Regions from separate parts of the Streptomyces sp. NPDC005438 genome, predicted to be linked through region 2. Evidence: riboswitches for the same ligand, from Rfam matches in the RefSeq annotation. Region 2 holds a riboswitch; each other region holds the start of a gene.
What was found. Region 2 has a riboswitch for cobalamin ahead of nrdI (class Ib ribonucleoside-diphosphate reductase assembly flavoprotein NrdI). Riboswitches for the same ligand answer to the same signal wherever they lie in the genome.

Region 1 (2,153 bases), on a different contig from region 2:
CGGATGTCATCACGGCCTCCTCGTATACCCCGGTGGGGTATGTGTTCGGCCCAGTCTGGCCCAGATCCGCCCGGAGGAACAGAGGGGTGGCCGTGTGAGTCCCCCGGCTTCCGGGCCACCTGGCCCGCCAACTCCCGTACGGGTGCCCGTAGTAGCGGCCCGGGGCGCCCGAGGGGTGGGGTCAGGTGCCGGGGCGGGCTGGGGCGTCGAACGAGATCCAGACGTCGTGGGGCACGTCCGGCCGCCCCGGCACCGGCCGGCGTTCCTCGCTCCACTCCCGGCCGGCCACCTCGGTGGCGACCCGACGCCAGAACCGGACGGCGCCGGGGTTGGCCTCCTGGAAGGCCACCTCCCACGGGCCCGGATGCCGGCCCACCACCTCGCGCGCCGCCCACATCCCCAGGCCCGACCCGCGCGCTCCCCGGGCCACGAAGAAGCTGTTGAGCACCCGGGGTGCCGTGCTCAGGCTCCGTACGAACACCAGCCCGGCCGGACGGTCCTCGCTCAACAGCAGGTAGGGCGCCCAGTCGGGGTCGGTGAGCGCCGAGCGGAGCCGCTCCTCGCGGAAGGTCCCGTCGGGGCGGGGCAGGGTGCCGTCGAACTCCGACATGTCGTGCCGGAACATCAGCCACAGGCGTTCCAGTGCGGGGTGGTCGTCGGTGTCGGCGCGGCGCAGGGACACAGGGGACATGGCTCTCCTCGGGAGACGGAAGGGAGGCGGACGGCGGGACGCCGACGCCGTGGGGCCGCGCCGCGGGCGCCGGCGGACGAGCCGGACGGGCGGGGGCGGCGGGGCGCGAAAAAGCCTCCCCTGGCCTGGGCGGTGCCCGGCGGGGGAGGCGTGGTCCGCGAACAGGATAGCAGCCGACGGCCCAGGCCAACGGGCCTTCACCGCAGGGGAGTTGAGGTGCCGCCAGCCGGGGACGCCGGGCCTGACCGGCCGGCCCCCGACAGACCTCGAACCCTCACCGGGGCCCACCAGGAGGCGGCGGCGACCGTACCGGCACCGCCCTCCGGGGGCGCCGGCAGTGGCCGGAGTAACAACCGGCAGGGTGGTTCAACCAGGCGCCCGGGCATACCATTTGGTGACCCCTCCGGGTGAGGGGCCACAACTTCATGCGTACGTGACTGGGGAAAGCCGGTGGAAGTCCGGCGCTGACCTGCAACCGTGAGCGGCCACCCATGCCGCGAGCCGGACCTCCCACCGCGCTACGTGCACCACTTCCCCCTGTCATGGTCTACAGCGTGGAGCTTGGAACCCCTGGTTCACCGGCCCCTGCCGCCTCCTCACCGGAAGGCGTCAGGGGCGGCCGTCTGAACGAGGGTCGGGGCCCCGCCGTCGGCCCCGAACTGGAAGGCACCGCGACATGGTTGGTGTGCTCAAGCGGTGGGGCGGCGCCCTCCGCACCGGGATCGCCGCCCTCGCGGTGTCGCTGCTGGCGACCGTACTCGGCCTCGGCACCGCCGCTCCCGCGCACGCCGCCACTCCCGCCCACGCCCCCGCCCTGAGCCGGGCCGGCGTCTGCCCCGACGGCAACGGCGTGACCGTGGTGGTGGACTTCCGTGAACTGGGCGGCGGCACCCTGGTGCGCTGCGCGGTGGGCGCCCAGAAGAACGGACTGGCCGCCCTGAAGGCCGCCGGCATCCGGGTCACCGGCACCAACCGCTGGGGCGAGTCCTTCATCTGCCGCCTGGAGAACAAGCCCGGCGCCGACCGCGAGTCCTGCGTGGACACCCCGCCGGCCTCCGCCTACTGGTCGTACTGGCACGCCTCCAACGGCGGCAAGTGGACCTACAGCCAGTACGGCGCCACCTACCGCACCCCGCCCAAGGGCAGCTTCGAGGGCTGGTCCTTCTCCCTCAACCGCGAGCAGGACGACGCCCCCGCGCCCCGGATGACACCCCGCCGCCCGTCCACCCCGCCCCCCGGCGGAGGCAACGGCGGCTCCGGGGGCGGCTCGCAGGGCGGTTCCCAGGGCGGCAACGGCGGCCAACGGCCCGGTGACTCCGGCAACGACCAGGGCCAGGACGAGGGGAAGCGCGACCAGAACCCCGAGGACGAGGAGTCCCCCAAGGACGGCAAGTCCAAGGACAAGGACAAGAAGGACGAGAAGAAGGACGACAAGAAGAAGTCCGACGCGGACAAGTCCTCC
Region 2 (2,153 bases):
GCTGGAAGCGTCCGGTCAGCATCTCGTCCACCAGCCGGGTGGCCAACTCCTCGTCGCCGGCCGCCAGATGGAGGGCGGTGGCCACGATCCGGTCCTCGTACCGCTCCAGGTAGCGCGTGCCGTCGAAGGTCTTCAGGGTGTACGAGGTGTAGTACTTGAACGCGCCCAGGAAGGTGCGGAAACGGTGCTGGTGAGCGTGGGCCCGCCGGTACAGCTCCTCGACGAACTCCCAGCCGTGGCGCCTGAACGGGGCCGCCTCGTAGTAGTCGTTGTCGATCAGGTAGTCGACCTTCTCCCGCAGCGTCGCGAACGTCACCGTGTTGGGGTTGACGTGCTGGAGGAAGTACTGACGGGCCGCCTCACGGTCCTTGTCGAACTGGATGCGTCCGTCGCAGTCGTACATGTTCAGCATGGCGTTGAGCGCGTGGTAGTCCCGACGCGTGCCGACCGATTCCCGCGCGGACGGGGCGGGGGCGGCTTCGGCGCTGTTCACGTTCCCGGTGTTCACGCCACCGGCCTCGCCGCTGATGAGTGTGGTGTCCAAAACTTCCGCAGTCCTTCCCTCACGGCGCGGACGTCGCGGTCCGTGCCCAGCAGTTCGAATCGGTACAGCTCCGGGACCTGGCACTTGGCGGCGATGACCCGGCCCGCCAGGCAGTAGTCCGCGCCGAAGTTGGTGTTGCCGGAGGCGATCACCCCACGCAGGAGCGCCCGGTTGGCCTCGATGTTGAGGAAGCGGACCACCTGTTTGGGCACCGCTCCGGCCCGCTCTCCACCGCCGTAGGTCGGCACGATGAGGACGTACGGTTCGGTGACCCGAGGCATCCCCTCGCGGTGGGGGTGCAGCGGGATGCGTGTGGCGCCCAGACCGAGCTTCTCCACGAACCGCCTGGTGTTCCCCGAGACGCTGGAGAAGTACACGAGACCGCTCATCCGTCGCCGCCTCCTCTCGCTCGTTCCCGTCTCCGTCGACCGAGGACCGGGGCAGGGAGCGGTGGCGTACGAGGCGGACCGCGGGCGGCGACAGGAAACACGCCGGACCCCGGTCCGTACGACGGCCACGCGACCCTCCCTCGGGGCCTCGAAGCGCGCGGCGGGCATCGCCGCGCACCGGTGGCAGGTCTTCGAACTCGCGGGCACGGCCTGACGGGAGTCAGGACGCCTACTGACCGTCGCTTCCCGGGCCCGCTCGGCGGACCCAGTGCTCATGACGGCGGTCGTTCCCACTCACCGCTGCGGGGCAGTCCCGGATTCCCACCGGGTTCCCTCTTGCGACGCCGCACGCTCTCACGTCCGGCGAACCACCAGCACCGCCAACACTACATCTAGAGCACCCCGTTGTGTACGGCACCAGATATTGTGTTGCGAGAAGAATTTAGGTATACCTAAGTTCGACGGCCGGCAGAGGCCGAACCCCGGGTGCGCGCGCCCCGCGAAAGGCGGCACGCGCACCTTCGGCACGCCCGCGCACACACGCCCCCAACTCCCCCTGGCGGCAACCTCGTTGAGGGTTCCCCGGGGGCGGACACCGAGGGCATCAGGGGGCGAGCCGGAGGGTGACGCGGCCACCCTCGGACGGCCGCTCGGCGTCGACGTCGAGGGGGCCGGGGGCAGCGCCCCCCGGAGGTGGCGGAGTCACCCCCCCGGGGAAGAGGGCGGGGCGACGCCACGGGGCGAGGTGGGCGACGCGCCCGACCTTGCCGCTGTCGACGCGGGGACGCCCTCGGCGCTCAGCCTCTTCGGCGGGTCACCGGTCCGCCCGGTTCCGTGGAAGCCCTCAACTCGGGGGTGGGGGCGGCCGGGAGGCGCGGTCGCGGGCGGCGGGGCCGTCGTTCGGGGTACGGAGGGTCCTCGCCAACCCTCCCCCGGGGCGGGAGAGTTCGCCGGACACCGAGGGCGATGGTCCGGTCGGCCGACGACAGGCACCGTGGAGAGCGGGCGGTCACGGTGATCGGGCAGCACCCCGAGGGTGGTCGACGCCAGCCGGGGTCGGCGCCGAAGTACGGGCATGGCGTTGCCCGTCAGGGTCGACGTACGGGGGGTGGAGGCGTTCGGTCAGCACCCCGGGGTCGGAGCACCCTGGGGTCGGGGGGAGATCGCCCGGGGCTGATCAGCTGTGCGGCCCGGATGCCCCCGGGGACCTGATGGAGCCT
Region 3 (2,153 bases), on a different contig from region 2:
GGGCGGTGTCGCCGTCCCTGGTGAAGACGGACACCCCGTTGCCGTACTCGTGCTCGGTGGGCAGGCGCAGGGCCTCCTCGTAGTCGGCGGCGCGGACCACGGACAGCACCGGGCCGAAGATCTCCTCGCGGTAGATCCGCATGTCGGGGGTGACGCGGTCGAAGAGGGAGGCGCCCAGGAAGTAGCCGTCCGGGTGGCCGTCCAGGGTGAAGTCCCGTCCGTCCACGACCAGTTCGGCGCCTTCCTCCACTCCGGCGTCGATCAGTTCGCGTACCCGGTCCAGGGCGCTCTGGGCGACCAGGGGTCCGAAGTCGGCCTCGGGGTCGTCGCTGCGGCCCACCCGCAGGGTGGCGATGCGTTCGCGGAGGCGGGCGACGAGGGCGTCGGCGGTCTCCTCACCGACGGGTACGGCGACGGAGATGGCCATGCACCGCTCGCCGGCCGAGCCGTAGCCGGCGCCCACCAGGGCGTCGACGACCTGGTCCAGGTCGGCGTCGGGCATCACGACGAGGTGGTTCTTCGCGCCGCCGAAGCACTGGGCGCGCTTTCCGTGGGCGCTGGCCGTGGCGTACACGTACTCGGCGATGGGGGTGGAGCCGACGAAGCCGACGGCGCCCACGCGGGGGTCGGTGAGCAGGGTGTCGACGGCTTCCTTGCCGCCGTTGACCACGTTGAACACGCCCGGGGGCAGGCCGGCCTCGACGAACAGTTCCGCCAGGCGCAGCGGCACCGAGGGGTCCCGCTCGGACGGCTTCAGTACGAAGGAGTTGCCGCAGGCCAGCGCGGGGGCGCACTGCCACAGCGGGATCATGGCGGGGAAGTTGAACGGGGAGATGCCGGCGATGACGCCGATCGGCTGGCGCATCGAGTACACGTCGATGCCGCCGCCGGCGTTGTCGGTGAAGTCGCCCTTGAGGAGTTGGGGGATGCCGGCCGCGAACTCCACGACCTCCAGGCCCCGTTGGATGTCGCCGTGGGCGTCGGCGAGGGTCTTGCCGTGTTCGGCCGACAGCAGCGCGGCGAGTTCGTCCTGGTCGCGTTCGACCAGGCGCAGGAACTTCAGCAGGACCCGGGCGCGGCGCTGGGGGTTCCAGGCCGCCCATTCGGGCTGGGCCGCCTCGGCGTCGGCGATGGCCGCCTCGGTCTGGGTGCGGTCGGCCAGGTGGACCCGCGCCTGTACCTGGCCGGTGTTGGGGTCGTACACGTCGCCGAAGGGCCCGGAGACCTCCGGGACCCGCTTGCCTGCGACGAAGTGGGTGAGTTCGCGAACCATGGACAACCCGCTCTCTGGTGGTGTGGTCGAGGTGAGCAGAGCGCCGGCTTCCGGGGCGCGGACAGGCGGGGGTGCGTGGCCGTCGTCGCCGGTGCCGGGGGGTGGACCACTGTGGGGCGCACGCGAGGGACGGCCGGTACCGGGACGTCGACGTCCGCTCCGTGGGGCCGTCGCCCGGTGTGTGCCGCTGCCTGGGGCGTGGCGGTCCGGGGTCCTGGCGCGTTGGGCGCGCTACGGCGTACGGAGTGGGGGTCGGTGTCCTGGTGGCGGTGGCCCGGTGGGCGCTTGGGACGTGGTCCGGGGGCGTCAGGGCGCCGGTGTGGCGCTGGCCCCCGTGGGATCACCACAGATGCGGGGGGATACCGGTGTCATGTGCCTGCTCCATCCTCGTGGAAAGGGCTGATCATCCGCGGCCGGTATCCTGACTCCCGGATCTCAGCACCTCCGCCGGCCTTCCCGACTCGCGTCAGTGGCCCTGGCATCTTCCAGTGGGTGGCGGCCGTACTCCCCGGTCACAGTGGCGGGACCGTGCTGGACTCTCACCAGCTTCCCTGCACCGCGGACCTTACGTCCGCAACATATAGCTGGACGTCCTAGTAAGTCCAGGGTCCCCCCTTCCGGCCCGCCCACGGTACGGGCGAGGGCTGGGCCCCCGGGGAAGGTCGGGCCGGGGTGGCTGACGCCGGCCCACGGCGGAGGCCGGGTACCGGCTCATCGTGAACCGTCGGGGTGGCGGAGGGCACACGCCCGGGTGGCCGGCCCGTCGCGTGCCAGGCGGCCGGTTCCTTCATGTGGGCCGGCCCTGGGCTGTGGGGGTCGGCAGCGACCGTGACCACGAACGGGGCACCCCCGAGCCGCCGACCACCCAACTCCCGGCCCT
Region 4 (2,153 bases), on a different contig from region 2:
TGGTGCGCACCGCCAGTGAACTGGCCCGCCGACTGGGCGCGGAAGCCCTGGTCACCGGCGACAGCCTGGGCCAGGTGGCCAGCCAGACCCTCAGCAACCTGGCCACCGTGGAGGACGCGGCCACCCTGCCGATGCTCCGGCCGCTGATCGGCTTCGAGAAGCAGGAGATCATCAACGAGGCGGAGCGGATCGGCACCGCCGAGGTGTCGGTACTGCGCGACGAGGACTGCTGCCAGCTGCTGGCACCCCGTTCCGCCGCCGTCCGCTCACGGCTCACCGAGGTACGGAAGCTGGAACGGCGGCTGGAGGTCGAGGAGTTGGTGGACGAACTCCTCGAAGGGGTACGCACCCTGCGCCCGGGCGAGGAGCCCGAGGAGGAGGGCGAACAGCCCCGGACCAGCCCCGAAGCGGACGGCCGCGCCACGGCGCCGGCGGACGGGACCGTGCCCCCGGCCCGCACCCCGGCCCTCTGAGCGGTACGCGCCGCCGGGAGCCCGAACCCCGGCCGTCCCGCCACGACCACCGCTGACCTGCGCGTTCCCCCGGTCTTCGGGGACCGGCACCCATGGGCCGTTCCGAGGCGGCGTCCGGCATCCGGGCGACCCCGTACCGGGATCCGACCTCGGCCCGTAGGGTGGGGCACGCAGCTGGTTCGCCCCGCCCTCCAGGCGGGTGCGTCGCAAGAGGGAACCCGGTGGGAATCCGGGACTGCCCCGCAGCGGTGAACGGGAACGAAAGCCGTCACAGGCACTGGCCCCAGGGCTGGGAAGCGACGGCCGGTAGGTGTCCGCCCCGGTGGACGTGCCCGTGAGTCCGAAGACCTGCCCGCTGCCCGTGTGTGCACCCCACGCACGGACAATCCGGTGACCTCGTGGGTGGGTCGGCGTACACATCGGTGGCAGCGCTCGCCGCGCGCCCACCGCGCTGTCGCCATCCTCGCGTGGTCCCCGGGACCAGGAGAGTCCAGACTCGCGAAGGAGAGTTCCGTGACAGCGAAGTCCGCAGCCGCGGCAGCACGGGCCACCGTGTACGGCTACCCCCGTCAGGGCCCCAACCGGGAACTGAAGAAGGCCATCGAGGGCTACTGGAAGGGCCGGGTCACGGCCGACAGCCTGAAGGAGACGGCCACCGAACTGCGCCTCGCCAAGCTGCGCCAGCTCGCCGAGGCCGGTGTCCACGAGGTACCGACCGGCGACTTCTCGTACTACGACCACGTGCTGGACACCAGCGTGATGGTCGGGGCCGTACCCTCCCGGCACCGCGCGGCCGTCGAGGCCGACACCCTGGACGGCTACTTCGCGATGGCGCGCGGCACCCAGGAGGTGGCGCCGCTGGAGATGACCAAGTGGTTCGACACCAACTACCACTACCTGGTCCCCGAGTTGGGCCCGGACACCGTCTTCACCGCCGACTCCACCAAGCAGGTCGCCGAACTCACCGAGGCCCTCGACCTGGGCCTGACCCCCCGCCCGGTACTGGTCGGCCCGGTCACCTACCTGCTGCTGGCCAAGCCCGCCCCCGAGGTGGACGCCGACTTCGACCCGCTCACCCTGCTGGACCGGCTGCTGCCGGTGTACGCCGAGGTGCTCGCCGACCTGCGGGCCGCCGGCGCCCAGTGGGTGCAGCTGGACGAACCGGCCCTGGTGCAGGACCGCACCTCGGCCGAACTCAACGCCGCCACCCGCGCCTACCGCGAGCTGGGCGGACTGACCGACCGGCCCCAGCTGCTGGTCGCCTCCTACTTCGACCGGCTCGGCGAGGCCCTCCCGGTGCTCGCCAAGTCCCCCGTCGAGGGCCTGGCCCTGGACTTCACCGAGCGGGCCGCCGGCAACCTGGACGACCTCGCCGCCGCCGGCGGGCTCCCCGGCAAGCGGCTGGTGGCCGGAGTGGTCAACGGCCGCAACATCTGGATCAACGACCTGGAGAAGTCCCTCTCCACCCTGGGCACCCTGCTGGGCCTGGCCGACCGGGTGGACGTGGCGCCCTCCTGCTCCCTGCTGCACGTGCCGCTGGACACCGCGCCGGAGCGGGACATCGACCCGCAGATCCTGCGCTGGCTGGCCTTCGCCCGGCAGAAGTCGCGGGAGGTGGTGACCCTCGCCAAGGGCCTGGCCCAGGGCACCGACACCATCTCCGCCGAACTGTCGGCCAAC

Region 1: another riboswitch for cobalamin. It lies ahead of ABZT14_RS07135 (hypothetical protein); the one in region 2 lies ahead of nrdI (class Ib ribonucleoside-diphosphate reductase assembly flavoprotein NrdI).
Region 3: another riboswitch for cobalamin. It lies ahead of ABZT14_RS12225 (CoA-acylating methylmalonate-semialdehyde dehydrogenase); the one in region 2 lies ahead of nrdI (class Ib ribonucleoside-diphosphate reductase assembly flavoprotein NrdI).
Region 4: another riboswitch for cobalamin. It lies ahead of metE (5-methyltetrahydropteroyltriglutamate--homocysteine S-methyltransferase); the one in region 2 lies ahead of nrdI (class Ib ribonucleoside-diphosphate reductase assembly flavoprotein NrdI).

Annotation. Positions count from the first base shown of each region.
Region 1 is NZ_JBEXEP010000002.1:537,435-539,587, forward strand. Features, by position in the region: gene ABZT14_RS07125 (hypothetical protein) at 1-10, opposite strand, end outside; gene ABZT14_RS07130 (GNAT family N-acetyltransferase) at 182-691, opposite strand; cobalamin riboswitch at 1,086-1,221, shown strand; gene ABZT14_RS07135 (hypothetical protein) at 1,368-2,153, shown strand, end outside.
Region 2 is NZ_JBEXEP010000006.1:212,527-214,679, forward strand. Features, by position in the region: gene nrdE (class 1b ribonucleoside-diphosphate reductase subunit alpha) at 1-493, opposite strand, end outside; gene nrdI (class Ib ribonucleoside-diphosphate reductase assembly flavoprotein NrdI) at 505-933, opposite strand; cobalamin riboswitch at 1,098-1,321, opposite strand.
Region 3 is NZ_JBEXEP010000004.1:442,770-444,922, reverse strand. Features, by position in the region: gene ABZT14_RS12225 (CoA-acylating methylmalonate-semialdehyde dehydrogenase) at 1-1,273, opposite strand, end outside; cobalamin riboswitch at 1,667-1,856, opposite strand.
Region 4 is NZ_JBEXEP010000002.1:528,219-530,371, reverse strand. Features, by position in the region: gene thiI (tRNA uracil 4-sulfurtransferase ThiI) at 1-473, shown strand, start outside; cobalamin riboswitch at 632-844, shown strand; gene metE (5-methyltetrahydropteroyltriglutamate--homocysteine S-methyltransferase) at 987-2,153, shown strand, end outside.